Regions from separate parts of the Embleya sp. NPDC055664 genome, predicted to be linked through region 2. Evidence: riboswitches for the same ligand, from Rfam matches in the RefSeq annotation. Region 2 holds a riboswitch; each other region holds the start of a gene.

What was found. Region 2 has a riboswitch for cobalamin ahead of ACWGR4_RS05095 (ribonucleoside-diphosphate reductase subunit alpha). Riboswitches for the same ligand answer to the same signal wherever they lie in the genome.
Region 1: it holds a riboswitch for cobalamin, as region 2 does, so the genes downstream of both, ACWGR4_RS03455 (ABC transporter substrate-binding protein) here and ACWGR4_RS05095 (ribonucleoside-diphosphate reductase subunit alpha) in region 2, are expected to answer to the same signal.
Region 3: it holds a riboswitch for cobalamin, as region 2 does, so the genes downstream of both, ACWGR4_RS47310 (prenyltransferase/squalene oxidase repeat-containing protein) here and ACWGR4_RS05095 (ribonucleoside-diphosphate reductase subunit alpha) in region 2, are expected to answer to the same signal.

The regions. Positions count from the first base shown of each region.
Region 1 is NZ_JBSHGZ010000002.1:76,389-85,967, reverse strand. It holds gene ACWGR4_RS03475 (GNAT family N-acetyltransferase) at 217-786, opposite strand; gene ACWGR4_RS03470 ((2Fe-2S) ferredoxin domain-containing protein) at 959-1,711, opposite strand; gene ACWGR4_RS03465 (ABC transporter ATP-binding protein) at 1,708-2,523, opposite strand; gene ACWGR4_RS03460 (FecCD family ABC transporter permease) at 2,520-3,605, opposite strand; gene ACWGR4_RS03455 (ABC transporter substrate-binding protein) at 3,602-4,672, opposite strand; cobalamin riboswitch at 4,691-4,894, opposite strand; gene ACWGR4_RS03450 (hypothetical protein) at 5,027-7,621, shown strand; gene ACWGR4_RS03445 (alpha/beta hydrolase) at 7,740-9,389, shown strand; gene ACWGR4_RS03440 (MbtH family protein) at 9,514-9,579, opposite strand, start outside.
Region 2 is NZ_JBSHGZ010000002.1:429,481-439,059, forward strand. It holds gene ACWGR4_RS05075 (VOC family protein) at 18-395, opposite strand; gene ACWGR4_RS05080 (zinc-dependent alcohol dehydrogenase family protein) at 489-1,502, opposite strand; gene ACWGR4_RS05085 (helix-turn-helix domain-containing protein) at 1,660-2,460, shown strand; gene ACWGR4_RS05090 (ribonucleotide-diphosphate reductase subunit beta) at 2,581-3,558, opposite strand; gene ACWGR4_RS05095 (ribonucleoside-diphosphate reductase subunit alpha) at 3,576-5,909, opposite strand; cobalamin riboswitch at 5,987-6,240, opposite strand; gene mug (G/U mismatch-specific DNA glycosylase) at 7,021-7,581, opposite strand; gene ACWGR4_RS05105 (GNAT family N-acetyltransferase) at 7,677-8,501, opposite strand; gene ACWGR4_RS05110 (MarR family winged helix-turn-helix transcriptional regulator) at 8,507-9,004, opposite strand; gene ACWGR4_RS05115 (amidohydrolase family protein) at 9,182-9,579, shown strand, end outside.
Region 3 is NZ_JBSHGZ010000071.1:2,786-12,364, forward strand. It holds gene ACWGR4_RS47300 (FtsX-like permease family protein) at 1-889, shown strand, start outside; gene ACWGR4_RS47305 (SAM-dependent methyltransferase) at 1,011-1,823, opposite strand; gene ACWGR4_RS47310 (prenyltransferase/squalene oxidase repeat-containing protein) at 2,331-3,428, opposite strand; cobalamin riboswitch at 3,559-3,693, opposite strand; cobalamin riboswitch at 4,106-4,231, shown strand; gene ACWGR4_RS47315 (cob(I)yrinic acid a,c-diamide adenosyltransferase) at 4,293-4,886, shown strand; partial or broken gene ACWGR4_RS47320 (enoyl-CoA hydratase/isomerase family protein) at 5,024-5,410, shown strand; gene ACWGR4_RS47325 (ECF transporter S component) at 5,639-6,538, opposite strand; gene ACWGR4_RS47330 (ABC transporter ATP-binding protein) at 6,535-8,235, opposite strand; gene ACWGR4_RS47335 (CbiQ family ECF transporter T component) at 8,232-9,467, opposite strand; gene ACWGR4_RS47340 (hypothetical protein) at 9,464-9,579, opposite strand, start outside.

The DNA of each region.
Region 1 (9,579 bases), 350 kb from region 2:
AGGCGGATCGTGTCCGTCGCGGTCGTGGCGCCGGCTGCGAGCAGCGAGCGCGCGAAGCGCCCGCCCCGAGAGCATCGGGCGGCTCGGTCGGGCTTGTGGTGACCGCGGGCCGCGGGCCGCGGGCCGCGGGTGGGGCTACTGCGATACCGAGATGTAGGGCAAGGCGTCGAGGAGCCGTGCGGAGCCGCGGGTGTCGGGGGCTCGGAGTGGGATCGGTCAGGTTCCCAGGATGTGGTCGGCCGGGACCTCGTGGATGATTCCGAGGCCGTCCTTCTCGTCGATGTCCTCGCCCGTCTCGACGAAGCCGAAGCCCCGGATGGTCGCGAGCGACGCGACGTTGTCGGGAGCGATGGTGACCCGGACCACGCGCACGCCGGGCTCCTCGGCCGCGCGGACCAGGAGCGAGCGCAGCATCGCCCTGGCGTAGCCGCGACGGCGGGCCTCCGGTACCACCGTGTAGCCGATCTCGACCATGCCGTCCTCGTTCGGCGGGCCGTGGTAGCCGGCGTAGCCGACCACCGCGCCGTCCGGTTCGGAGACCGCGGCCCGGGCCACCCACGGGGCGCTCGCCGGGTCGGCGGTCACCTGGTCGAAACGCTCTCGCCACAGGCCAAGCGCTCGTTCGGACACGAAGAACTCGGGCAGGTCCAGACCGGTATGCGCGCGGGCCCCGACCAGATCGCCGGCCACCAGGCAGGTCAGCGGTCGGCCCGCCAACAAGACCCAGCGGACCTGCCGCTCGGGGGTGACGAACACGGGTCGGATGGCGTCGTCGGGGTTGGTCACCAACGGATCATCGGCGACAACCGCGCGCCCGTCCACCGCATTTCGCCGCCTCCGACGACGACCACCCACCCCCGCGTCGCCGAACGCACCGAGACGAATGCGACCCGGGCGGGATACGGCGGGGAGACCGCGCGCTGCGCCGGTCACCGGTCGCCGCTCGTTACGCGGCGCGTCAGATTTCCGGGTGGGTTCTCGGCTCCTTTCGGTGGCGTGGGAGGCGGTGTGTCGTGAGTGGGCGGTCGTTGACGAGGTGCTCGGTCACGATCGCGGTCATCGTCGGCGGGTCCACGTGGCCGTACCAGACGTCGTCGGGCTGCACGGTGACCAATGGGGCCTGGTTGCAGGGGAATTGGCATCCCGTCTGGGTCACGAGGACGTCGTCGTCCCCGAGGCCGTGTTCCATGAGCCGCCGCGCCAGTGAGCGCAGGTTGTCGTCCGCGCCCTTGGCCGTGCAGCGAGGCCCGCGGCATACCAGGACCTGGTGTCGGTGGCCGGGGGCCTCCTCCCAGGCCGGGGAGGTCAGGCCGGGTTCCTCGCCGGTGATCGCCTTGACGGCCGCCGCGGCGGCGGTCACGGCGGCCGCGGAGTCGGCGAACCGCGTGGCGACGAGCACCTCGGGGCGATGGCCGGTGCGCTCCCGCCACCAATACGCCGCGATCCGCCGCAGCCAGGAGTGTCCCGGGCCGGTCGGCCCGAGGCGGACCCCGATCAGGACGACGGTCTCGATGCCCGCGTCGGCCAGTCTGGTCAACTCGGCCGACAGGGACGGCTCGCCCTGTTGCAGGAACGCCGTCGTGGCGCTCGACGGCGCGGCGGCCGCGAGCAGTTCGGTCCGGCGGTCGGCCTCCGTGACGGACATGCCGACCAGGACCGTCGCCCGACCCGAAGCGGGCTCCGCGGGGGCGCCGGCGCGGTCTTGGTTCATGACTCGATCCCCTCGGGAAGCAGGCCGTTCCATCGGATGTGCGGGCGGTGGTGCAGGGGGTGTCGCTCCACGGTCGCGTCGACGCCGTACACGTGCGCGATCGTGGCGGAGGTGAGTACCTCGGCGACGGGCCCGTGGGCCACCAGGCGGCCGTCGAGCAGCACCGCGACGTCGTGGCAGTAGGCGGCGGCCAGTTCGAGGTCGTGCAGGGCGGCGACGGTGGTGATGCCGAGTCCGCGCACGGTTTCGAGGAAGCCGAGTTGGTGACGCAGGTCGAGGTGGTTGGTGGGTTCGTCCAGCAGGAGTACTCCGGGTTCCTGCACCAGGGCGCGCGCGAGTTGCACACGTTGGCGCTCGCCGCCGGAGAGGGAGGACCAGGTCCGGTCGAGCAGTGCGTCGACGTCGGTGGCGGCGACGGCCTCGGCGAGCACGGACTGCTCGTGGGTGGTCGCCGGGCCGGGCAGTACCGGCCATCGACCGCGGTGCGGCGTGCGCCCCAGGTCGATGACCTGGCGGGCCGTCAGCGGCAGCGCGGTGTCGGCCTGCTGTTCCATGAAGGCCACCCGTCGCGCGCGGCGGCGGGCGGTGAGGGCGTACAGGTCGTCGCCGTCGAGCAGGACTCGGCCGGTCTGTGACCGGCGCAGTCCGGCCAGGGTCCGCAGCAGCGTCGTCTTGCCGGCGCCGTTGGGCCCGAGCAGGCCGGTCGTCCTGCCGGGGGCGAAGTCGAGCGTGACTTCCGTCAGCAGTGTGGCGGCGCCGACACGCGCACCGACGTTCTCGGCCCGCAGCCGCACCGGGTTCGCGACGATCACGGCCGGTCCCCCGCCACGCGCCCGGCTGCCTGGCGCCACAGCAGCCAGGCGAAGAACGGCGCTCCCAGTCCGGCGGTGACGACGCCGACGGGGATCTCCTGGTCCGGGAGCACCGAGCGCGCCACGATGTCGCTGCCCACGAGCAGCGACGCACCCACGAGTGCGGACATGGGCAGCAGCAGGGCATGGCGCGGGCCGCACACCAGGCGGACGACGTGGGGTACGACCAGACCGACGAATCCGATGACGCCGGTGTTGGCGACCAGGCACGCGGTCACCAGCGCGGCCGCGGCGACCAGGGCCCAGCGGGTGCGTTCGACGTGGACACCGACGGAACGGGCCGCGGTCTCGCCGAACGCGAACGCGTCGAGGTCCCGGGCGGCGGCGACCATGACCACCGTGCCGACGACGGCCACCGCGGTCAGGAAGACGGCGGTGTCCCACCGCACTCCGGCCACCGAACCCAGCGTCCACTCCATGACGCCGCGGGCGGCGTTGCGGTCGCCGAGGACGAGCACGACGAACGAGGTGTACGCGCCGCACAGCTGCCCGACCGCGATGCCGGCCAGCACGGTCCGCGAGGCCGGCAGAGTCCGGCTGTGTGCCCCGGCGAGGGTCAGTACGACGAGGACGGCGAGCAGGGCGCCGACGAAGGCCGCCGCCGGGAGTGCGCCGACGACCGCGGTGCCGGAGGCTCCGACGCCGAGGACGATCACGGTGACCGCGCCGACGGCGGCGCCGTTGGAGATGCCGAGCAGGTAGGGGTCGGCCAGGTCGTTGCCGGTCAGGGTCTGCAGCACCGCGCCGCACACCGCGAGTCCCGCGCCCGTCGCGGCGGCCCCCAGGACGCGCGGCAGCCGCAGCTGCCAGACGATCCGGTCGTCGAGCGGTGTGACGTCGGCGCCGCCGAGACCGAGCCGGCGCAGGACCACCTCCGCCACGACGTGCGGCGGTTCGTGGACGGATCCCACGGCGAGGCCGAGCAGGACGGTGAGCAGCAGCAGGACCACGGCGGCGGCCAGGGCCACCGCCGCACGACCGGCTCCCGCGTGTCGGGCGACGGGGCGATCGGTCACGGTCACGGACGCGGTGCCAGGCCGCTCAGGGCGGCCGAAACCCGGACGGCCCCGTCGGCGAGCTGCACGCCGGGGGTCGACTCGGAGAACGGCACGACCACGAACGCCCGATTTCGGACGGCCTTGAGCTTGCTCAGCACGGGGTCGTGTTCGAGGTAGTCGATCTTGGACTGTGCGGTGTCCCACCCGGCGTCCGCGACCACGATGGCGTCGGGGTCCGCCGCGACCACCTGCTCCCAACTCGCGTTCTTCCAGCCGCCGGGCAGCGTGTCGAAGACGTTGCGGGCGCCGACGGCGTCGAGCACGAGCTGGGGTCCGCCGTGGCCCGCGCCGACGTACGGGGTCTTCGTACCCGAGTCGTACCAGAGCACGTTCAGGCCCTTGCCCGCCGACTTGGCCGTGACGTCGGCAAGTTGCCGCTGCTGCGTGTCCCGGATGGCGGCGGCGCGCGGTGCGACACCGAACACCTGGGCAACGTCGCCCAGTTCGTCCCACACCGCCTGGAAGGACACCGCCGCCGGCTGCTTGCCGTCGGCGCAACCCAGCGGCGACAGGTAGGTGCCGATGCCCTGGGAGCCCAGTTCGTCCCGCGTGCCCGCCACCTTGTCGGTGAACGCGCTGGAGTAGGAGGCGTAGAGGAAATCCGGGCGCGCCGCGAGGAGTTTCTCCTTGGACGGGTACTTCTCGGAGAGCACCGGGACGGTGTCGTAGGCCGCCTTCCATTTGGCCGGGACCACGTCGTCGAGGTACGCCGTGCCGGCCATCCGGGTTTGCAGGTCGAGCGCCAGGGCGACTTCGGTGGCGCCCTGGTTGAGGGTGACCAGCCGGGCCGGCGGCGCGGTCACGGTGGTGGTGACGCCGCACCTGCTCACGCTCACCGGCGTCGGGTGGCCGCTCCCGGCCGCCGCGGCGGGCTTGTCGGGCTCGGGCGCACCCGTACACGCGCCGAGCGCGCCGACGAGCAGGAGCGCCACGGCGGCGAGGCCGGAGCGTGTGGAGCGCCCGGCACGCGGGGCGTGCGGGGGACGGATGAAACGTTCGGCGCGAAACGGGCGCGCGGAAGCGCGGAACACGTGTTCTCCAACCCTCGTGGAACATGTCGCGCCGTGGCCGGTCTCCTGGCTTCCGCATCGACGCTCCGCGGCCGGCCTTCCCGGTTGGCTCGTTCCCGATCCATCCAGTGACCCCGACCGCTTTGGGGCGGTCGGCGAGGGCCGCGGGGCTCCGCGGCTACAGTGGCGAGGGCCGCGCCGGCTTGAACCGGCTTCCCGTGCACCACGGCGGCCACAGGCTACCAAACCGCTCGTCGCGCCTGGTCGGCCCGCTCCGCCGCGCGGGTTCGGGGCGCCGTCCGAGCGACCTCCTACGCTGAGCGCTGCCGCGCCGCATCGGGTGAACGCGGCCGTCCCGGTGAGGAGTTGCGGTTCGTGATGTCGTGGGAGAGTTCGGCCGGGCTGCGTTCGGCGTTGTACGCCGCGTCTCGTCTCGTGCCCATCGCGGCGGGTGTCGCGTTGACGACGCGGCTGAGGACCGAGGTGTCGGAGGCGCTCGCCGCCGACCATGTGGCCCCGCCGGCACAGCTGATCGAGGCCGTGCTCGCGTCGGGTGACCACGCCCTGATGGCGCGACTCGCGGGCAACCGGCACCTGGACGAGGACACGGCCGTGCGGATGGCCGGCTACGGGGACCCGGACGTGGGCCTCGCGCTGTTGAGCCGGCGCTCGGACACGCGCGTGCACGAAGCGGTCTGGGCCGCGGCGGACCCCGCGTCGGCGGACTGGCACACGCGCCTCGTGGTGCCGCTCCTGAAGCACAACGGGACCCGGTTGTTGCGGTCGATGCTGCGCTCGCCCTTCCCCGACGCGGTCCGACACGCGATCTCGCGGCTCGCCCCGTATCTGCCCCCGTGGGTCGTCGTGGAGCGTGTCGTGGGCATCTGTGCCACGCACACCCGGCTCGCCGACACGCATACGGAACTTCGCGGGTTCGCGGAACTGTTCCACGACGAGGGCATGCACCACCCGGACCTGGCCGTGGTCTTCGGGGATGCCGCCCGGGCCGAGGACCCGACCGCCGTGTTGGCCGCCGCCCGAACGCGGCTCGACGGCCGGGACCGGCCGCGCGCGGACCACGACGCCTGGCTGGTCGGGCTCCGGCTCGACGATCGGGCCGACGCGCCGGCCGGCGGCGTCGACTGGGCGGCGATCCTGCGCGAGGACGACCGACTGCCCTACGACGCCGATGCCCGGATCGAGCTGACACGGCACGACGGCTGCCCCGAACGGCTCGTCTTCGCGACCGTTCGCGCCGGTGTCGCGTCGACGTTCGGCACGCGCACGCACTTCGAACAGCGCGTGGGCCCGGTACCGTTCGCCGCCCTACTGGCCCCGGAAACCCCCGACAACGACCATCACCTGGCCTACCTGCTCGCCTGGGGGATCGAGAACGATCGGTTCCCCTTCGACGAGGTTCTTCGCGCCGTCACCCCCGCGGGCGCGGTCGTGGCCGCGCTCGGCAACCTGTGTCCCCGCCGCGCGGACTCCGCCGTCGGCGACCCATCGGACCACACCGACGTCGATGATGACGACGACGACCGCGCCTTTGTCCGCAGCTATCGCGGCCCGGTACCCGACGCGCTGGCCCCGTCCGTCGCCCGGCTGATCGAACCGCTCGGCGACGACCCCGAGGCGTGGATCTCGCTGCACAAGCTGCTTCCCCGATTCCGCGGCACCTGCCACGAACTCGTCTCCGCCGCGGTGGCCCACGCCGCCGGCGAGCGCGCGAAGGGCACCCCGGTCACGTGGACCCGCGGCCTGGCCGCGCGCTTCCCCGCCGAGGCGCCCGAGGGCGCGCGCAAGCACCTCTACACCCTCCTCGCCGCCGCGCCCGACCACGTGCAGTGCGCCGTGATCCCCGCACTCGACCTGCGTGCCATCCAACACCTGAGCGTCTTCCACCCGCTCTCCGCGGCGGTCCGCGCGCACGTGTACGCCGTACGCGGCGTCGAAGCCGCCGTCGCGTGCGCCTCACGCTGGGACATGCCGGCCGACGTGGTGGAAGGGCTGCTCGATCTCGACGACCCGGAAGTCAATGCGAACCTCTACGACTTCGGCGGCATCGCACGACATGAACGCGTTCGCATCTGCGCGGGGCGACCGCGCGCCGGCGGGCACCGGCGCATCCCGATCAGCCCGGCCCTGGGGGACCTGCTCGCCCGCACCAGCCCATCCACTCGCCGCCACTGGCTGCTCGCCGCCATCGACTCGGGCGATCCGGTGCTCGTCCGGGTGATGCTGGGCCGCATGCGCCTGCACACCGAAGTGGGCCGGCTGCGGGTCGCGGTCGCGTTGTGGGAACGCCATGGCCCCGACGCGGTGTCCGCCTTGCTCGCCGAGACCCATTTTCCCGGCCGCCGCCCCGCCGCCAAGCACCCCTTTCCGGCGACGACACACCACCTGCTCCGTACCGCACTCGCGGCGCCCGAGGCCGGATCGGCGTCCATCCGCGAGACCCTTGCCGCCGCCCGGACTCCGGACGCCGCCGCCGAACACCTCCTGCGCGGCGGCAGGATCCAGGAGCGGCTGGAGCACTTCGAGGACGAGTACGACGTGGCCGTCCCCTGGGCCCGACTGATCGTCGCCGACGAGAAACAGCCGCTCTCGAAGGAGTCGTTGGCCGCCTTGGCCGCGCACCCCGACTGTCCGCCGCACCTCCTGACGGCCTACCTGGTCCGGTTCGGCATCGCGGACGGCGCGCGCGACCTCGACCGGTGGCCGGCCGACCTGGCGGCAGGCCACCTGCTCCCGGCCGATCTCCTCACCGCGAACGCCCCCGCCTCCCACGTCCTGGCCTTCGTCGGGGACACGCTCTCGGCGTTCACCGAGGAGTTCGCGCGCCTGGTCGACGAGGCCGGCCTCGACACCGCCGACCCCGGGCACTGGGCGGTGGTGCTCCGACTGGTCCCCGAGTTCACCGGCGCCCTTCCGGAACTCCTCGCCACCGCGGCCGCCGTCCTCCGCTGACGGGACATGCGTCGGCCGGCGGGTACGGTGCGTGGAATATCCGGTCTGGGTGGTGCCGTTGCCGGTGGCGGGGATAGTGGTGTGCCGTGCGGGATCGGCGACTGATAGTCCTTGGCGCGTGATCACTCCTTTTCAGGCGGCGTCCTTCCGTCGTTCCATACCCGTGACCGTGGCGCTGTTGTTGGCCGCCGGGTGTACCGGGGGCTCCGGTGACAGCGCGTCGAACGCCGCCGCCGGCAAGCCGGTTCCCACGCAGGTGACGACCGGAACGGCCGCGGCCACCCCGCCGCCGAAGCCCAAGGGAGCGGCCGACCCGGCGCTGCGCGCCTTCTACGAACAGAAGATTTCGTGGAAGGCGTGCACGGACGACCCGAAGACGAAGAAGAAGGACGAGAGGGAATTCCGGTGCGGGACCTTCAAGGTGCCGCTGGATTACACCGCTCCCGGCGGCAGGTCGCTGGACATCGCCGTCATGCAACACCCGGCCGCCAAGCCCGATCGGCGGATCGGCTCCCTCGTGTTGAATCCCGGCGGACCCGGGGGCTCGGGCCAGGACTTCGTCAAGTACGGGTTCGCCGACTTCGACGGCCCTCTGCACGACCGCTACGACATCCTCGGCTTCGACCCGCGCGGTGTGGCCGACAGCGCGCCCGTACGGTGCCTGGGCGACAAGGCCCGGGACGAGCGCAACGCCCGGGACTCGCCCCGCGATCCGGTCGAACGCAAGGCGGACGGCGAGCGCAGCGGCAAGGAGTTCTCCGCCGCGTGCCAGGCCGAGTCCGGCGAGTTGTTGCCGTTCGTGGGCACGCGCAACGCGGCTCGGGACATGGACGTCCTGCGCGCCGCGGTCGGTGACGACAAACTCGACTACCTGGGCGTGTCGTACGGCACCTACCTCGGGACCATGTATCTGGACGAGTTCCCCGACCGCGCCGGCCACATGGTCCTGGACGCGGTGGTGGACCCCGCGGCCGACAAGCTCGACGCGAGCATCGACCAGACCATCGGCTTCGAGCGCTCGTTCCGTGCGTTCGCCGCCGACTGCGCCGCCCGGGCGGGCTGTCCGCTCGGCGGCGACCCGGCCAAGGCCGCCGAGATCGGCGCGACCTTCCTCGACGCGTTGCAGGACAAGCCGCTGCGCACCGCCTACGACGGCCGCAAGCTGACCTCCTCCCTCGGCTGGACCGGCACCAACAGTCTGCTGTACGGCGACAAGGAAACCGCGTGGAAGTACCTGCGGGAAGCTCTCGCCCTGGCGATGAACAACAAGGACGGCAGCCACCTGCTGTTCTACGCGGACAACTACCTCGGCCGGGACGAGAAGGGCCACTACGACAACAGCTCGGACTCGCGCTCGGCGATACGCTGCGCCGACGGCGCCGCCCCGGCGCCCTCTCCCGAACGGATCCAACAGGTCCTGGCGAAGCTCAAGGCGGATGCCCCGTTGCTGTCCAAGGACGCCGTCGCATCGGACATCGAGGGCCCCGGCTGCGAGTTCTGGCCGTACAAGACTCCCGAGCAACCGCACGTGATCCGGGCCGAAGGCGCCGCGCCCGTCCTGGTGGTGGGCACGACCGGTGACCCGGCCACGCCGTACGCGGCATCCGAGAAGCTGGCCAAGGACCTCGCGCACGCGAGCCTGCTGACCCTCCAGGGCGAGGGTCACGGCGCGTTCGGCCGCAGCAAGTGCGTCGATGCGGCGGTGGCCGCCTACATCATCGAGGGCAGGCTGCCGGCCGCCGGCACGCGGTGCACCGACGGCAAGTAGCCGCCGACCGTTGCCCGTGGGCACACGACGCCGCCGACCCGGTGGGCGAGGATCCCCGAACGACCTTTGGAGCCGGTTCGAATCGCTACCGAAATCCTCGCCCCGAGGTCGTGTGTGCCGCCGGTTATCGCTCCCGGGCGTTCATGGCGTCGATCAGGGTCCGTGGGCGCATGTCGGTCCAGGTGTGTTC
Region 2 (9,579 bases):
GCCGACCGGCCGACCACTCAACCGATCAGCGTCGCCTTCGCCCGTACCACGCAGAACTCGTTGCCCTCCGGGTCGGCAAGCACCGTCCACGACTCGGTGCCGGTCTGGCCGACGTCGACGCGGCGGGCGCCGAGCGCGATCACCCGCTCGATCTCCGCGTCCCGCTCGCCGGGACCGGCGCCGGGGGTCAGGTCGAGGTGCAGTCGGTTCTTGACCGTCTTCACGTCCGTCACCGGCATGAAGCAGATACCGACCGGCGCTCCCGGCTCGGTGCCGATGACCACCTCGCGCTCGCGCTCGGACAACACCTGCCAGCCCAGCACTTCGGCCCAGAAACGCGCGAGTCCGGGCAGATCGTGTGCGTCGATGACGATGTGATGCAAGGAGATGGCCATGCGCGCCATTGTGCGCGCAGCGGTCGGCCGGACCAACCGGGTTTCGCCCACCGCCGCGCACCGGCCTGCCGGCCGTACCCGACGGATCGTCGGTCAGCCGTGGTTCACCACCACGGTGCCCACGAAGCCGCCCTTGGCGTGGTGGCGCAGCGCGTTCGGGATCTCGTCGAAGCCGAACTCGCGGTGGATCGTCGGCCGCACCCGCCACGCGTCCACCGCGCGGTTCATCGTCTCGAACGCCGCCCGGCTGCCCACCGCGAGCGGACGCAGCACCGCGCCGGCGTTGAAGAAGTCGGTCGGGGACGGCGTACGACCCGGGGCGTCCGTGCCCAACCAGTGCCCGACGAAGGCGATCTCGCCGCCGAGCGCGATCGCCGCGAGCGACTGGGACAGGTCCCCCACGACGTCGACGACGCGGTCCACTCCGCGCCCGCCGGTACGCCGCCGCACCTCCTCGCCCCACCGGGGATGTTGCCGGTAGTCGACCACCTCGTCGGCCCCGAGCGCCCGCAGTTGCTCCGCCTTGTCCGGGCTGGACGTGGTGGCGATCACCCGGGCGCCGGACCGCTTGGCGAACTGCACGGCGAACAACGACACACCCCCGGTGCCGAGGGTGAGCACGGTCTCCCCCGGCATCGGCGCCCGGCCGCCGGTCAGCGCGTTCCACGCCGTCACCGCGGTCAGCGGCAGGGTGGCGGCCTCGGTGAAGGACAGGTGCGCGGGGATGTGCACCAGCGCCCGCTCGTCCGCGAGCGTGTACTCGGTGAACATGCCGTCGCGCGAACTGCCCAGCTGGGCCGCGTAGTCCAGGCCGAACGGCCCGTCGATCCAGTCCGGGAAGACGGTGGCGGCGACCCGGTCCCCCGGCGCCACCCGGGTCACTCCGGCGCCGACCGCGACCACCTCGCCGACCCCGGCGCAGCCCGGGACGACGTCCGGCCGCACGGGCAGCGGATAGTCGCCGGCCAGGACGAGCAGCTCGCGTAGGCTGATCGAGGAGGCCCGGACCCGGACCAGCACCCGACCCGGACCCGGCGCGGGCTCGTCGTGGTCCCGCAGGGTGAGTCCGTCGATTCCGGCGCCCGGCTGCAGGTGGTAGCTCTTCATGGTGGTGCCTCTTCCACGTTGCGACGATGGTGCGACGATCCGCTGTGTCCGGCCCGCCACTCGGCGGGCCGTGGTGACGATCCTGCGAGCGAGCCGCCGACAGGACAATTCCCGCAAGGGAATTGCCCGCGGTGCTCGCACTGCCTAGAACTGCCCCATGAGCACGATCACCCACGGCCCGGATTTCCCCGCCGAACTGCGGCGCTGGCGTACCGCTCGGCGGCTGAGCCAGCTGGAGCTGGCCGCGCGCGCGGAAACCTCCCAGCGGCACCTGAGCTTCATCGAGAGCGGTCGGTCCCGGCCCGGCCGGACCATGATCATCCGGCTCGCCGAATCCCTGGAACTGTCGCTGCGCGAGCGCAACGCGCTGTTGCACACCGCCGGCTTCGCGCCGGTGTTCCCCGAGTCCGATTGGGACGCCCCGATGATGCGGCCGGTCCAGGAGGCGCTGAGCGCGGTGATCGAGGGCCATCTGCCCTATCCGGCGATGGTGCTGCGGCCGTACGGGCAGATCGTGGCGGCCAACGCGGCGATCGACGTGCTCACCGACGGCGCGGCCCCGGAACTGCTCGGGCAGCCGATGAACATGTTGCGGCTGATGCTGCATCCGCGGGGCATGGCGACACGGGTGGAGAACCTGGCCGCGTGGGGCCATCACATCATCGAGAACATGCGGGCCCGGGCGCTGCGCAGCCCCGATCCGCTGCTCGACACGTTCATCGAGGAGCTGCGCGGCTACGTCCCGAACGTGGAACCGGGCCCCGACCACCTCGGCTTCGCGGTGCCGCTGCGGTTGCGGGACCCGGCGAGCGGGGGCGAGTTGCGCCTGCTCACCACCCTCACCTCGTTCGCGACGGCGACCGACGTCACCGTGTCCGAACTCCACCTGGAGGCGTTCCTGCCCGCCGACGAGGCGACCGCGACCGCTTTGCGCCGCCGCGCCGCCGAACGCTCGTGAGCCCGGGCGGGCCGAGCGGAACCGGCGCGGCCGGCCGGCCCCGAAACGCACGAAACCGCCGTGCCGCCCCGGAATCGGGACGGCACGGCGGTGGTGTGTACCCGGGCACGCGGACCCGGGTCAGAAGTCCTCGTCGAAGGAGACCGATCCGGTGACCGCGACCTGGTAGGCCGACACCCGCCGCTCGAAGAAGTTGGACAGCTCCTGCACGTCCTGGAGTTCCATGAAGCCGAACGGGTTCGCCGAGCCGTACATCGGCGCCATGCCCAGCTGGGCCAGCCGCCGGTCGGCCACGTGCTCCAGGTAGGAGCGCATGTCGGCGACGGTCATCCCGGACACCCCGCCCTGGAGCAGGTCCTCGGCGAACGCCGTCTCCGCGTCCACCGCCTCGGCCAGCATCCGCCGTACGTCCTCGGCGAGTTCGTCGTCGAACAGGTCGGGCTCCTCGGCCCGCACCGTCTCGACCACGGAGAACGCGAAGTCCATGTGCGCGGACTCGTCGCGGAAGACCCAGTTGGTCCCCGAGGCGAGGCCGTTGAGCAGCCCGCGCGAGCGCAGGAAGTACACGTAGGCGAAGGCGCCGTAGAAGAACAGCCCCTCGATGCACGCCGCGAAGCAGATCAGGTTGAGCAGGAACTGCCGCCGGTCGTCCCGCGATTCGAGCCGGTCCAGGCCCATCGCCGAGTCGATCCAGCGGAAGCAGAACTCCGCCTTGCGCCGGATCGACGGGATGTGCTCGACCGCGGCGAACGCCTGCTCGCGCTCCTCGTGGTCGGGCATGTAGGTGTCGAGCAGCGTCAGGTAGAACTGCACATGGACGGCCTCTTCGAAGAGCTGCCGCGACAGGTACAGCCGGCCCTCGGGCGAGTTGATGTGCCGGTACAGGTTCAGCACCAGGTTGTTCGCCACGATCGTGTCGCCGGTCGCGAAGAACGCGACCAGGCGCTGCACGAGGTGCCGCTCCGCCGGGCTGAGCTTGTCCAGGTCGGCGAGGTCGCTGTGCAGGTCGACCTCTTCGACCGTCCAGGTGTTGCGGATCGCCGCCCGGTACTTCTCGTAGAAGTCCGGATACCGCATCGGGCGCAGCGTGAGGTTCATTCCGGGATCGAGCAGGCTCACGTGCACGCCTCACATGCTTCGGGGTTCTCCAGCGAGCAGGCGATAATCTCGACATCGGAGGGGGCGAGGTCCGAGATCTCCTCGACCGGCGCGGCGGACGCCTGCGCGGGCACGGTCGCCTGCTGGATCCGCGTCGCGGGGCGCGAGCGCAGGTAGTACGTGGTCTTGAGACCGGTGGACCACGCGTAGCGGTACATCGAGGACAGCTTGCCGATGGTCGGGTCGGCCATGAACAGGTTCAGCGACTGCGACTGGTCGATGTACGGCGAGCGGGCCGCCGCCAGGTCGATCAGCGCACGCTGCGGCAGCTCCCACGCGGTGCGGTACAACTCCCGTACGTCCTCCGGGAGTTCGGCGATGCCCTGAACCGAGCCCTCGGCGCGCTTGATCCGGTCGCGCACCTCGGGGGTCCACAGGCCGCGGGCCTTGAGCTCGCGCACCAGGTAGCCGTTGATCTGCAGGAACTCGCCGGACAGCGTCTCGCGCTTGAACAGGTTGGACACCTGCGGCTCGATGCACTCGTAGGCGCCCGCGATGGAGGCGATGGTCGCGGTCGGCGCGATCGCCACGAGCAGCGAGTTGCGCAGCCCGTGCGCGGCCACGCGGGTGCGCAGCGCGTCCCAGCGCTTGGTCTGCGTCGGGTACACGCCCTCCCACAGGTCCGGCTGGAGCCGGCCCCGCGCGGCGTGCGTCTCGGCGTAGGCCGGGTGCGGGCCGTGTACCTCGGCGAGCGCCGAGGAGGTCTCCAGGGCGGTGAGGTAGATCTCCTCGGAGATCAGCGTGGACAACTCGCGCGCCTCGGCCGAGTCGAACGGCAGGCCCAGCGTGAAGAACACGTCCTGCAGGCCCATCAGTCCCAGGCCCACCGGGCGCCAGCGCGGGTTGGACGCGGCGGCCTGGTCGGTCGGGTAGTAGTTGATGTCGATCACACGGTCGAGGAAGATCACCGCGGTGCGCACGGTGGCGCGCAGCTTGTCCCAGTCCATACCCTCGCCGGCGACCACGTGCGCGCCGAGGTTGACGGAGCCGAGGTTGCACACGGCGGTCTCGCCGTCGCTGGTGACCTCCAGGATCTCGGTGCACAGGTTGGACAGGTGCACCACGTTGCCCGGCTCGGCGGCCTGGTTGCAGGTCCGGTTGGCGGCGTCCTTGAAGGTCATCCAGCCGTTGCCGGTCTGCGCGAGCGTGCGCATCATCCGGGCGTACAGGTCGCGCGCGGGCATCTGCCGGACGAACCGGCCGTCCCGCTCGGCGGCTTCGTACACCTTGTCGAACTCGGCGCCCCACAGGTCGGGCAGCTCGGGCAGCTCGTTCGGGTCGAACAGCGACCAGACGCCGTCCTCCTCGACGCGCCGCATGAACAGGTCCGGCACCCAGTTGGCCAGGTTGAGGTTGTGCGCGCGACGCGCGTCCTCACCGGTGTTCTCCCGCAGTTCGAGGAACTCCAGGATGTCGGGGTGCCAGGTCTCCAGGTACACGCAGGCCGCGCCCTTGCGCCGGCCGCCCTGGTTGACCGCGGCCACCGACGAGTCGAGGGTCTTCAGCCACGGCACGATGCCGTTGGAGTGCCCGTTGGTGCCCCGGATCAGCGAGCCGCGCGAACGCACCCGCGACCAGGCCACGCCGATGCCGCCGGCGAACTTCGACAGCCGGGCGATGCGCCCGTACATGTCGTAGATCGACTCCAGCTCGTCCTTGGGCGAGTCGAGCAGGTAGCACGAGGACATCTGGGTGTGCACGGTGCCGGAGTTGAACAACGTCGGCGAGCTGGGCAGGTAGGCCAGCGAGGACATCAGCCGGTAGAAGCCGATCGCCTCGCCGGGCTCCTTGGACAGTCCGCACGCCACGCGCAGCAGGAAGTGCTGCGGGGTCTCGACCACCTTGCGCGAGACGGGGTGGCGCAGCAGGTAGCGGTCGTAGACGGTGCGCAGACCGAAGTACTCGAAGCGGCGGTCGCCGTCGGCGTCGACGGCGGCGTCCAGCTCGGCGGCGTGCGCGGCGACGAACGCCGCGGTGTCCGCGCCGATGATGCCCTCGCGGTGACCGAGCGCGATGCCGGCGCTGAAGGAGGCGACGCCGGCCTCGGCGGCCTCGTCGGCGATCCGGCCGGCCAGCAGGCGCGCGGCGAGCCGCGAGTAGGCGGGCTCCTCGGCGATCAGCTCGGCGGCGGTGCGCACGGCCAGGTCGGCCGCCGCGCCGCGGTCCGCACCCTCGTTCAGACCCGCGACGACCCGGCGGACGACCCGATCCGGATCGACCTCCGGCAGATCGCGCGCCTGGGTGCGCACCAGGGTGGCAAGGCGGTCCTCGGGGCTCTCGTCGACCCGCATCCGGGTCGCGCCCACGCTGTCCACAACGGTCACGTGCTCTCTCCTCGCGAGCTCGTACGTACAGGTGACCCCACGCCCGAAGGCGCGGGCAGCCGGCAGGTATTCGGACTCGCGGGCATGCCGGGGCACCGCCGGGCACGGCGTGTGCTCGGTGGTCCGCGGAGTGCCTAGCGGTCGTCGCTTCCCGTGCGCCTTTCGGCGTCCGGCGCTCTATGACGACTTTCGTTCCCGCTCACCGCTGCGGGGGCAGTTCCGGCCTCGCACCGGATTCCCTCTTGCCTCGCCTTCCCGGAAACTTCGGTCGGGCGAACCAGCTGCGTCGCAGAGCATATATGTAGTGGCGGGGTGGTCGTTGCACCCCCAGGTGTTGTGTCGCGTCCCGATTCCCGGCGTGTCACGGTTCGCCGGAGACGTGCCCCGGTGGTACGACCGGCGAGCAATGCGACGCGCGTCGAGCGCCCCGAACGCCCGCTCCCCCGGCGCCCGTCCGGCCCCACCGGGCCTGCGCGGGCCGCGTGGAACGGGGCCGGGGTCGGCGGGAGCACGGCGGGGGCGGACCGGATCGACGGTGGATCGCGCGTCGGCCGCCGCACCGATCGGCCGGCAAATTCCTTCCTCGCCGGGCGTGTCGGAGGGCGCGTGACACGAAGCACATCGCGCCGCGGCCGGCCGATTCACGCGGAGCGGATCGGCGGCTCCGGCCCTCGGGTCGGGACGAGCCGGGTCGCCTCCGGGCCCGGATCACGCCGCCGTTGCCGGCCGGCTCACGGGCGACGTGTGCGCGGGCCCGGTCCGGGTGGGCGGGCGGGTCGGGGCGGGCTGCCTTGCGGTCGGTCCGTCGGCCGGGGTACCTCCCGGCCCGAGTCGCGCCATTCGGCGACCAACGCCTCGTAGACGGGAGTCTCGAACGTCTCGGTGGGCCACGGCCCATACGGGGCCCGCAGGATCTTCATGCCGGCCCAACCTCACGAGGAGGCGCGAAGTAACCACCAACCGGGTGATGCCACCCGGTCGATTGACGGCCCCGCCCCGGGTCGGGTCGCCCACGACGACCCCCGGTCGCCGCCGCACATGGTGGGCGGCACGGATGGCGCCCCCGCGCGCGGCCCTCCTATTCGGGCGGGTAGGCCGTGGTGCGCAGGGCGGTGAAGGCTTCGGCGAGGGCCGCGGCCGTCCAGTGGGCGTTCAGGCCGCTGGGGTTGGGGAGTACCCAGATTCCGGTGTCGTCGATCGTCTCCGGCTGGCGGCCGACCACCGCCTTGGGGCGGCCGAAGCCGGTGCGGTACGCACCGATGCCAAGCACCGCCAACCAGGCCGGTCGGTACCGGCGTACCTTCGCGGTGAGCGCCAGGCCGCCGGCCCGGTACTCCTCCTTCGTCAACTCGTCGGCGCGCGCGGTGGTTCGGGCCACCACGTTGGTGATGCCGAGGCCGAGCGTGGTCAACTCGCGCTGCGCGGCGGGCTCGATCAGGCGCGGGGTGAAGCCCGAGGCGTACAGGGCCGGCCAGAACCGGTTGCCGGGACGGGCGAAGTGCCGCCCGGTGGCGCCCGACCAGAGCCCCGGGTTGATCCCGCAGAACAGCACCCGCAGGTTCGGCGCGATCACGTCCGGGATGCTCCGACCGTGCGCGGCCGCCAACTCCTCGGCGGTGGGATTGCGTCCGGGCGGGATCGGCAGCACGATCGACGCGGCGGCATCGGTCTTCGCGCCCGCCGCGCCCGCCTGCTCCGCGCCCGCCTCGGCGATCCGCGCCTCGTCCCGCCGGCTCACGGCGCCTCCGCGATCATCGCCGTCCCCACCGAGCGGAAGCCGATCCGGTCGTACACCCGCGCGACGTCCTCGTCCCCCGCGCTCAGGAACACCGTCTCGCTCCCGCCCTCCAGCGCGTGCCGGGCCAACTCCCAGGTCACCGCCGCCGCGAGGCCGCTGCGCCGGGCCGCGGGCAGGGTGGCCACGCCGACGATCTCGGTCGTGTCGTACAGGTGCTGGTAACTGCCGACACACAGCGGTCCGGCCGGGCTGTACGCCGCGAACATCACCGTCTCGCCGCTGCGCAACCGCTCGTTGAGGTAGGACAGCAGGCCCGGATCCTGGCCCAGCGCCGCGGTGTCCCGCTCGGCGGGCCCGTCGGAGCCGGGCGCGGTGCCGGGATTGGCGAAGCCGATCGCCGCGACGCTGTGCACGATCGCCAGGTCGGTGGCGTCCGCGCGGATTCGCCGCAGCGTCACCAGGTCCGGCAGATCCGGGCGCTCGGCCGGATGTTCGTCCGGGTCGAGCACCATCAGCGGGTGCTCGTGTACATGCAGTTCGGCCTCGATCGCGGCCGCCCGCAACGCGGGGGTGCTCTCGTGGACCCATTCGAACGTCTCGGGCACTTTCAACTCTCTCTGCCGCGCCCGGACCGCGCGCACGTCCGCGACGGTGGGCTCGGCGAGGCCGCCGAGCGTGGGTCGGGCATAGTAGGGCCACCCTTCGCCCTCCCGGACGAACAGCGTCAGCGCGCCGATCGCCTCGGTGCGGGTGAACCGGCGGGGCACCGCGTCGTAGAAGATCTCCAAATGCGCGCGCAGTTCCGCGGCGGACTTCGGCATGCGGGTCAGTGTGACACGGCCGTCGGCACCGGTTCGGCCCGGTGTCCGAAGCCCGCTTTCCCTCCGAAGCCCGCGTGCACCCCGAAGCCCGCCTTCAACCGGCCCAGGAGTTCGGACAGTCGCTCGGCGTCCTCGTCCGGCCAGTCGGCCAGCCGCTCGGCGATCACCGCGAGGCAGCTCTCGGTGGCCCGGTCGACCACGGCGCGCCCCTGCGGGGTGAGTCCGAGCAGTACCGACCGGCCGTCGCGCGGGTCCGGGCGGCGGGCCACCCAGCCGTGTTCGACCAGGTGCGCGAGGTGTCGGCTGACCACGGACATGTCCAGGTCGAGGAGTTCGGCCACGCGCCCGGCGCGCAGCGGTTCGGCACTGCGGCCCAGCACGAACAGGACCGCGGAGCCGGGCGGCAGGCTGCCGGGAGGGACGGCCTTGGCGAGGCCGCGGCGTACGCCGACGATGCCCTCCAGCTCGGTGAGCAGGTGCCGACAGGCTTCCCTGGTGGCCATGGCGGCTCGCTCCTTCCTGTGCCCGGGCGGTCGTACGCCCGCGCGGCGACTCGTTGCCTGTCACAACCATAGAAGAAATTAGTTGCATTTGACAACTTCTCCGGCGGCGAATCCGCCACGCCCGGCCGGCGCCCGGGTACGGTATGCGGCGTTCCCGCAGCCGACGGAGGCACCGCCGTGTCCGGATCGCCCGCTCGTCGCGTGTTCGACGCGCATCTGCACATCGTCGACCCGCGCTTCCCGCTCGTGGCCGATCACGGCTACCTGCCGCCGACCTTCACCACCGCCGACTACCTGGCCCGCGCCGTCCCACTCGGCGTGACCGGCGGCGCGGTGGTGTCCGGCTCGTTCCAGGGCTTCGACCAGACCTACCTCCTCGACGCGCTGGCCCGACTCGGCCCCACCTTCGTCGGGGTGACCCAGCTGCCGCCCGACGTCCCCGACCGGCGGATCGCCGAGCTGGACGCGGCCGGGGTGCGGGCGATCCGGTTCAATGTCCGGCGCGGCGGCTCGGCGACGCTCGACCACCTGGACCGGCTCGCCCGCCGGGTCCACGCGATCGCCGGCTGGCATGC
Region 3 (9,579 bases), on a different contig from region 2:
CAGCGCGTTTTGGCGATCCTCCACCCGCCTGGCCGAGCCGGGCGACGAGCCCGGTCCGGGCGCGTCGTTGACGATCGGGACGTGTGACACGTTGCGCGAGTTGGCCCGGATCGAGGGATGTGCGGACGGGGACACGTTCGTCGTCGACCCGCGCACGTCGAGTTCCGTCGGGAGCATGCGGCCGGTGCCCGGGAAGAACGTGGTCATCGACATGGGCCACGGCCCGCGTGCGACGCCCGTGCTCACGCCGTGGGTGATCCCCGCGGCCGCGCGCACGGTCCCGGGTCGGGCGGACGGGAGCGGGATCGCCCCCGACGGGGTGTTGGCGACGCCCGGCGCGGTGCCGGCGGCCGTGAGCCGGCAGCTGACGTACTCGATGACCTTGGCGCTCGACCTCGCGGTGCGGGACGCGAGCGACCTGGCGCGCAACGCCATGGCCCGGGTGGATCCGTTGGCGCAGGTGTACACGCTGAACGAGACCCACGAGTCCCGGCGGTTCGCGAATGTGCGCACCGCGCTGTTCATCGGCTCGACGGTGGTGCTGCTGATGATCGGCGCGAGCCTGCTGGTGACCATGCTGGAACAGCTGCGCGAGCGGCGGAAGTTGTTGTCGGTCCTGGTTGCGTTCGGCACCAGGCGCAGCACGTTGAGCTGGTCGATCCTGTACCAGACGGCGATCCCGGTCGTGCTCGGCCTGTTCCTCGCGGCGGGCACCGGGGTGGCGTTGGGCGCGGCGCTGCTCGGCATGGCGCAACGTCCGTTCGGGGTGGACTGGGCCGGGCTGGCGTCGATGACCGGTATCGGTGCGGGTGTGGTGCTGTTGGTCACGGCGCTGAGTCTGCCGCCGCTGTGGCGGATGATGCGGCCGGACGGGTTGCGGACGGAGTAGACGGGGCGAAGTGGGCGGACGGAGCTGCGCACGGTATGGCTGAACGCGCGGCGGCGTCGGGGTCGGAGACTTCGGGCCCGACGCCGCCGTAGTGTGTTCGTCAAAGCTGCGCGTGACGGGGTCAGGGCTTGCGGGCGACCGCGCCGAACTGCGGGACGATCGGCGGGAGTTCGCCGTCGACGGGGGCGGCTCGCCAGCGGGCGCAGGAGACGATGCCCGGGTCGAGCAGGTCCAGGCCGGCGAAAAAGCGGGTGAACTCGGCGAGGCTGCGGGCGGTGATCGGCGGCGTGGCGTTCTCGTTCCAGAACCGCATGGCCTCGACGTTGCCCTCGCCGCCGAGTTCGGTGGTCGGATGGGTGATCACCAGGTGGCTGCCGGACGGTACGGCGGCCATCAACCGGCCGACGATGTCCACGGCGGTGTCGGTGTCGAGGATGAAGTTGAGGCTGCCGAGCAGCATCACCGCCACCGGGCGGTCGAAGTCCAGCGTCGCCTTCGCGTCCGCGACGATGGCGTCGGGGTGGTGCGCGTCGGCGTGGATGTAGTCGGTGGCACCCTCGGGGGTGCTGGTGAGCAGCGCCCGGGCGTGCGCCAGGACGAGCGGGTCGTTGTCCACGTAGACGATCCGCGCGGCGGGATTCACCCGCTGGGCGACCTCGTGCGTGTTGTCGGCGGTGGGCAGCCCGGTACCGATGTCGAGGAACTGGTCCATCCCGGCCTCACCGGCCAGGAAGCGCACCGCGCGACCCAGGAACTCCCGGTCCGCGCGGGCGACTTCGCCGATGCTCGGGAACATGCTCGTGACGTGGTCGCCGACCTTGCGGTCGATCGGGTAGTTGTCCTTGCCGCCCAGCCAGTGATTCCAGACCCGGGCGTTGTGCGCGACGTCGGGCCCCGAGATCGGCTGGCCCTCGGACGGTCGATTCTCGCTCACGACGGTGGTCCCTTTTCCTGTCCGCCGTTCACCCGGTGCATCCCGAACGAAAGGCTGCGCGCCCAAGCGCCTTCGAACCCGTTCCCGAACCATTGTGCCAGGCGCCGACCAATCGGTTCACCGCCACCGACCGTGTCGCCACGCGTGTCGGCGACGCAGTGAGTGTTGTGCGTGCCCATGGAAGGTGGTCGAAATCTGCAAGAGGCGCCGACCTGGGCTTTTGCCCTGGCCGGCGCCTCTTGAACACCGTCGTGCCCCTTGACCCCCAGTGCTCGAACGGGCGTTCCTGCCGTGCCCGTCGGTGCAGAAACCTTGGGCTGGACGCTTTCCTGTCCGGGTGTCATGGGGATTTTCGATGCCGCGTGATTCCCAATGCGTGAGAGGGCCCTGAGAGGGGTGCTGTTGTCGCGACATGCTCGCCGCCTCGGCAGGAGGGCCCCCGGGACCGACGCCCGCACCTGTCGAGGCAGCGGCTACCGTGTCGACGGTGGCCGCCGGCTCGTCCGGTCAGGGTGTGGTGGGGCAGTGCAGTGTGGGGGCGTTCCGGTGAGCGCCCGCGCTGCTCAGGTCGGCGAAGCCGGTGCCGGCCAGGCCGAGAACCGCCTGAGCGGTGGCCCTGGTGGCGGTGGCGGGGTTGTACCCGCCGGTGTCGTAGGCGATCGCGCCTCGCGTGGCCGTGGATGCCGAGCAACCGACCTGACGTTCGGTCAGGAAGTGCCGGGCGGTCAGGCCCGGTATCACGCGCCAGGACGAGAGCAGGGCCTGGGCGGCCAGGCCGGTGCTGTCGGCGTTCGAGGTGGTCGCGCCCACCGTACCGAAGCCGCCGTCGGAAAGCTGGTGTGAGGCGAGCCAGTTCAGTCCGGCGGCCGCTTCCTGGTGGCGCCCGGTGGCGGCCAGCGCCTGCACGCTCATCGCGGTCGAGTCGGCGTCGCTGGTGCAGGTGGACAGACCGTAGTCGAGGGGGAATCCGCCGTCGGCGCAGTGTGCGTCGGCCAGGAAGTCCACCGCGGCGGCGGGGGCGCCGGCCGCAGTGCGGTCGAGCGCCAGGAGCGCGAGGGACTGGCTGAAGGCGTTGCTGTAGTCGCCCCACGGCGAGGTGTCGGTGAAGCGGCCGGAAGGCTTTTGCAACGAGAGCAGTCGGGCCGGGAGGTCCACGCCGCCGAACGAGGTGGGGTCGACACCGCGTACCTCGGCGGCGAGGAGGATCTTGGCGGTGGCTCCGGCGTAGGCGTTGGTGGTGCCGTCGCCGATGTACCCGGACAGGATCTCCGGGCGGGCGAGCCACGTGGTGGCCTTGGCTCCGTTGTCGTCGGCGACCCCGGCTGCGGCGAATGCGAAGATCGCGTCGATCGTCAGGCCCTGGTCGGGGTAGGTCACTCCGTCGAAGGTGGTCTCGAAGCGTTCGCCGTCGACGAGTTGCCGGGCCAGCCATCCCGCCGCGGCCTGGGTGCGGTTGCCGGAGAGTATGGACACGTTTGCCTGGGGCGTCGTGTCGGTCGTCGGTGGAGCCGCCACGGCGGTGGACGGGATCAGGGCGGCCGTACCGGCGAGGGCCAGTCCGCCGAACAGCGCGGCGATCCGGCGTCCGGGTCGGGTGAGCGTCATCACGGTGCCTTTCCGGGCCCATGGCACGGCGGACCCGGGAGACCCGGCGGCCGAGCGGGCACACCGACGGCGGCACCGTCCCGACGCACGGGTCGCTGGGGCTCCGTCCCGCGGACCACGACGGGGATGGGAGACGAACACTGCGGCGACGGGCATTCGGGCTCGCCGTCGGGAGGGACGGATCACCGCTGCGGGTCAGCGCCGGATTCACACCGGACTTCCCCCGTCGTCGGAGCTACTGCGAGTCGTCACACAAGACGATCGAAACAGATGAAGACGCCCGAAATCGGTACGTCGACTGCTCAGACCTGCAGATCCCGCACTCTACGGACCGCTCACTCCGGACGGAACTCTCTTTCCGGCCAACAAGATCGCCGGTACATGAAGGATGGATCCGACGCGGAACCCGGAAATCCTCCTTGAGGCTTCAGTAGTCACACGCCGCCTCTCGACCGGGGTCGACGTGGGGGCGGGCACCGAGGAAGCGGCTCAGCGGCCGAGCGGTGTCAGGCGGGGCCCGTGTGTTGGTGGGTGGCGCCGTCTCGGAAACGCTGCACGTGTGTGGTGCGCCCCGGTCGAGCAGGAGTGCGGTTGCCCGTGGCAGGAGGTCCCGGGTCGGGTCTGGTGCCGGCGAGGGCCGCGTGTCATGCTGTGGCCTGCTGTGCGACGGCGAAGCCGAGGAAACCGGTGCGATTCCGGTGCGGTCCCGCCACTGTGATCGGGGAGCGACTCCCGTCAAGGCCACGGCCCCGCTTCGGGGTTGGAAGGCCGGGGGAAGTGTTGATCCGAGAGCCAGGAGACTCACGTCGTCGCCACCTCGATACAACCGGGGCGGATTTCCCCGAGAGAGGCCGGTGGTTCGCCATGTCTGTGGTGCTGAGCCGTATCTACACTCGCACGGGCGACGCGGGCACGACCGCGTTGGGCGACAACTCCCGTGTCCGTAAGACCGATCCTCGGATCGTCGCCTATGCCGACACCGACGAGACCAACGCCGCCATCGGCGTGGCGCTCGCGCTGGGCTGCCTGGACGCGGAGTTGCGGAACGTCCTGGAAGGCATCCAGCACGACCTGTTCGACGTGGGCGCGGACCTGTGCGCTCCGATCCGCGACGGAGACGAACGCCTGCGGGTCCGGGACGAGGACGTATCCCGCCTCGAGCGTTTGTGCGACACGTTCAACGAACGGCTCGAGCCCTTGCGGTCGTTCGTACTGCCGGGCGGTACGCCCGGCGCGGCGCTCCTGCACACGGCGCGGACGGCCGCCCGCCGGGCGGAACGCTCGGCGTGGGCGCTGATCGAGACGGACACGGAGTTGTCCGGCGGGGAGGCGGCAACGGTGAACCCGGTGTGCGTCCGCTATCTGAACCGTTTGTCGGACCTGCTGTTCATTCTCGCGCGGTTGGCCAACGACGGCGGGCGCGGCGACGTGCTGTGGAGTCCCGGCCGCAACCGCTGACATCGCGCCGCCACCGTTCCGCCGGCCGATATCGCACCGGTTCTCGCAGGGTGTGGCGGCACGAACGACTCGCTCGGGAGACAACCCGAATTGCGTTCCCGGACTTGCCACCCGGCCGCCGCCGCGGCCGGGTGGCAAGGCTCAACGCCCGCATCGCCCGCTACCCCAAGACCTACGTCGCCGTCATGGACGGCATCGTGATGGGCGGCGGCGTCGGCATCTCCGCGCATGGGAAGGTGCGCATCGTCACCGAGCGCTCGACGATCGCCATGCCCGAGACCGGCATCGGCTTCGTCCCCGACGTCGGCGGCACCCACCTGCTCGCCCGAGCCCCCGGCGAGTCGGGTACGCCCCTGGCGCTGACCGGCTCCGCCATCGGCGCGGGCGACGCGATCGCCTGCGGCCTCGCCGACCACTTCGTGCCCTCGCACCGCCTGGACGCGGCGATCGAGGCGTTGGCCACCGGGACGCCGGCCGACGTCCTCGGCCGCTTCGCCGACCCGGCGCCCTCGGGCGAACTCGCCGAGAACGCACGGCGGTTGCCCAGCCGTCCGCCGTCCCGATCGCATGCCCTCACCGACATCCGCGGTGGAGAGTCTGCTGTCGATGGCTCGGGAACTGAAACATACGGGGGATGGGAAGGATCCGGAGTCGATGCAGGACGAATGCGGGGATCCCGAATGTCTGCGGTGTCGTCTGCTCCGGGCGGTGGGCGCAAGGCAGAGGCGGTAGGCGCCACATACGGAACGCAGCTATGGGGCGGGCTTCGTCGGCTTGGTGGTGGTCGCGGTGCCGACCTGCGTAAGGCCGTTGTCGGCCGGGGCGGGTTCGAACACGATTGGTGCCTCGAAGGCCGCCTTGCGGGATGCGCGCCGCAGGGCGGCCAGCACCGCCGGGCCGACGAGGACGATCGCGAGGCAGTTGGTGATGGCGCGGCCGGTGTCCCATCCGAAGGTCGAGGTGAGCACGGTGAACACGAAGAACCGGCGCAGGTTGTCCAGGATGCCGTCGCCGGGGACGAAGGCCGGGCCGACCATGGATTCGGAGTCGGCGAGGAACGGCCAGAACCACATGTTCATGAGGAACCCGAACGCGTAGGCGGCGAAGACGCCGTAGCAGGCGAGCATGACGATCTCGCGCCGCCCGCGCACCCGCCGGGGCAACAGGCCCGCGCCGAGTCCGACCCAGGCGGAAGCCAGCATTTGAAACGGCAACCACGGGCCCACGCCGGCGGTGAGCAGGGCGGAGGCGAACAGTGAGGTGCAGCCGAGCACGAATCCGAACCCGGGGCCGAACACGCGTCCGGCCAGGACGAGCATGAAGAACACCGTCTCGATCCCGGCGGTGCCGGCGCCCAGCGGACGCAGTGCCGCGTTGATCGCGGAGAGCACGCCGAGCATGGCCAGCGCCTTGGAGTCGAGCCCGCCGCTGGTGAGTTCGGCCAGCACCACCGCGACCACGAACGGCAGGGTGCCGGCGAAGATGAGCGGCGCGTCGCCCGAGTGCGCGGCCGATTCGGGGGAGGGGGAAGCGAACAGCGGCCACAGGAACATGGCCAGGCCCGCGATCGAGGCGATGGTGAGCACGATCGCGGTACGCGGGGTGATTCGGATCGCGTTGGTGCGTTTGCGCGTGTCGGTGACGGTCGTCATCCGGTGGGCTCCCTGTCTGCGGCGGATGCGCGAGCGTCGCGTGCGGTCGGGACGCCGTCCTCGGAGGCGGACTCCCGGTCGCTGATGTCCGTATCCGCAAGGGCGTTGCCGACATCGGTGACGGTCAGCCATTCGGCCGGTGCGAGAATCTTGGCCACCTGGGGTGCGAACGCGGGCGAGGAGACTACGACTTCGGCGGTCGGACCGTCGGCGACGATGTCGCCTTCGGCCATCACCACCACGCGGTCGGCGACTTGGGCGACGAATTCGACGTCGTGTGTGGCCAGTACGATCGCCCGCCCGGCGTCGGCGAGTTCGCGCACCACTCGGACGAACCGCCGCTTCGCGTGGTAGTCGAGGCCGCGCGTCGGTTCGTCCAGCAGCACCACCTGTGGCGCAGCGACCAGTTGGATGGCAAGCACCAGGGCGAGGCGCTGCCCCTCGGAGACGTCGCGCGGGTGCAGGGTGCCGTCGATCCCCGGCGCGATGCGATCGAGCAGCGCCCGGCACGCACCGGCTTCGGCGCCGGATTCCCGGTCCGCCTCGACGCATTCGGCGTCCACGGTCTCCAGGTAGAGCAGGTCGCCAGGAGTCTGCGGGACCAGACCGACCAGCGCGCGAGCCCGCTTCGGCTCGGCCCGGCCCGGATCGGTGCCCGCCACGTCCACGGTGCCGCCCTGGCGGGGACCGGAGCCTTGGAGGGCCCACAGCAGCGAGGATTTGCCGGAGCCGTTGCGGCCCATCAGGGCGGTGACCTGCCCGGCCGGCAACTCCAGGTCGAGGCCGCGTACGGCGATCACGTCGCCATGGCGCACGATGATGCGCCGCGCGGTCAGCAGCGGGTCGGCCGAGGAATGGGCCGATCGTGGTCCGGGCGGGGTACAGTCCGCCAACCGCGCCCGCAGTGGTGCGGCCAGTCGGCGGGCGTCGCGGACCGACAGCGGCAGCGGCGACCAGCCGGCGAGCCGCCCGAGTTCGACCACGGGCGGGGCGATGTCGCAGGTCTCCAGGATTTCGGCGGGCGAGCCGTCGCGCACGGTGTGGTCGCCGGGCAGGTGGACGAGTCGGTCGGCGTACTGCACGACCCGTTCCATGCGGTGTTCGGCGACGATCGCGGTGATCCCGAGGTCGTGCACGAGCCGGGTGATCGCGGCCAGGACGTCCTCGGCGGCGGTCGGGTCGAGTGCCGAGGTCGGCTCGTCCAGGACCAGTACACGGGGGTGCGCGGTCAACACCGAGCCGATCGCGACCCGCTGCTGCTGGCCGCCGGAGAGCGTGCGCAGCGGGCGATGGCGCAACTCGGCGATGCCGAGCAGGTCCAAGGTTTCCTCGACACGTTTGCGCATCACCGCCGACGGGATGGCCAACTGCTCCATTGCGTAGGCGAGTTCCTCCTCGACCGTATCGGTGACGAAACCGGCGAGCGGATCCTGACCGACCACGCCCACCAGGTGTGCGAACTCGCGCGGTGGCTGTGTGCGGGTGTCGATGCCGTCGACCAGCACGCTGCCGCGCAACGTGCCGCCCGTGAAGTGCGGGACCAGGCCGTTGATCGCCCCCAGCAGGGTGGACTTGCCTGCCCCGGTGCGGCCGACGACCAGACACAACTCCCCTTCGGAGATGGTCAATTGCACGTTGCGCAGGGCGGGGGCCGGTGCGTCGGCGTAGGTGATGGTGACGTCGCGGAATTCGATCACCGGACGGACTTCTCCCTGATGGTGGTACCGGTACCGGCCGGACCCGCCTTCGGCGCGACGGCCGACGCATCGGGTGCGGGCACGGTGTCGCCGATGCGAGGTGCGGTGAGCGGAGGTGGCGGTGCCAGCCACGCGGGCAGCACGCCGACGAGCAGCGCGAGGACCGGGAGCGGGGCCAGTTCGGGCCAGGCGAGTGGACTCAGCGACGGGTACAGGTTGCCCGCGTCGATCCGGCTGGTCAGGTAGAGCAGCGCGCCGGTGCCCAGACCGCAGCCGGCGACCGCGAATTCGGCCGGGCGCCAGCGGTCGGGGAGGTAGATGCTCCGGTTGATCCGCCGGCCGGTGAGCACGAAGCCGATGCCGGCGATCAGGAGGCCGCCGGGCAGCATGGTGGCGCCCAAGTAGCGGGGTGTGCTTCCGTCGAGGAGCGCGTAGACGCCGACGCACACGCCGATCAGCCCGACGAGGGTCAGGACGCCGGTCAACAGTCGGATCGCGCGTGGCAGATGCCGATTGCGGCCGTATCCGCGCGAGTCCATCGCGGCAGCCAGTGCCAGTGAACGATCCAGCGCGTCCTGAAGGACCGGGATCGCGATCGACCGCAACGCCCGCATGCCCTTCTGCGCCCCGCCGCGCAGTCGGCGGGCCCGGCGCACCCGCTGCACGCTCTCGACCAACTGCGGCGCGACCGACAGCGCGACGACCACCGCCGCGCCCACCTCGTACAGCGCCGCCGGCACCGCCTTGAGCATGCGCTTGGGACTGGCCAGCGCGTTCGCCGCACCCAGGCACACGATCATCGTGGCCAGCCGCAACCCGTCGTAGAACCCGCCCAGGACGTGTTCGAGCGCGACCGGCCCGAACAGGTGGATGCCCGCCGCCCACGCGGGCAGCGGGATCTCCGGCAGGTCGACGAGCACATGCCCGCTCGCCGCACCCGCGCCGAAGACGATCCGGAACAGCACCCGCATCACGATGATGAACAACCCAAGGAACAGGTACATCCGAAACGCCAGGGCCCACGGGGCGTCGCTGCGCCGGTTGGCGACGACGAACCCGGCCACCGCCAGGAGCAACGCGAGCAGCAGGGGGTTGGTGGTTCGGCCGGCGGCGGTGGCCAGCCCCAGGGCCCACAACCACCACGCGCCGGGGTGCACGGTGCGGGGCAGCCGGCCGCCGCCGCGGCGGAACGCCGCGGCGGTCGGCGACGGTTTCGGGTGGGGCACGTTCATCCCGATCCGTCGGCGCGCGTCCGGCGGCGCCACGTGGTGAATCCGGCTGCCGCGCAGATGGCAACGAGCAGGGCGATGCCGACGATGGTCATGGTCGGGATGCCGTCCCGCT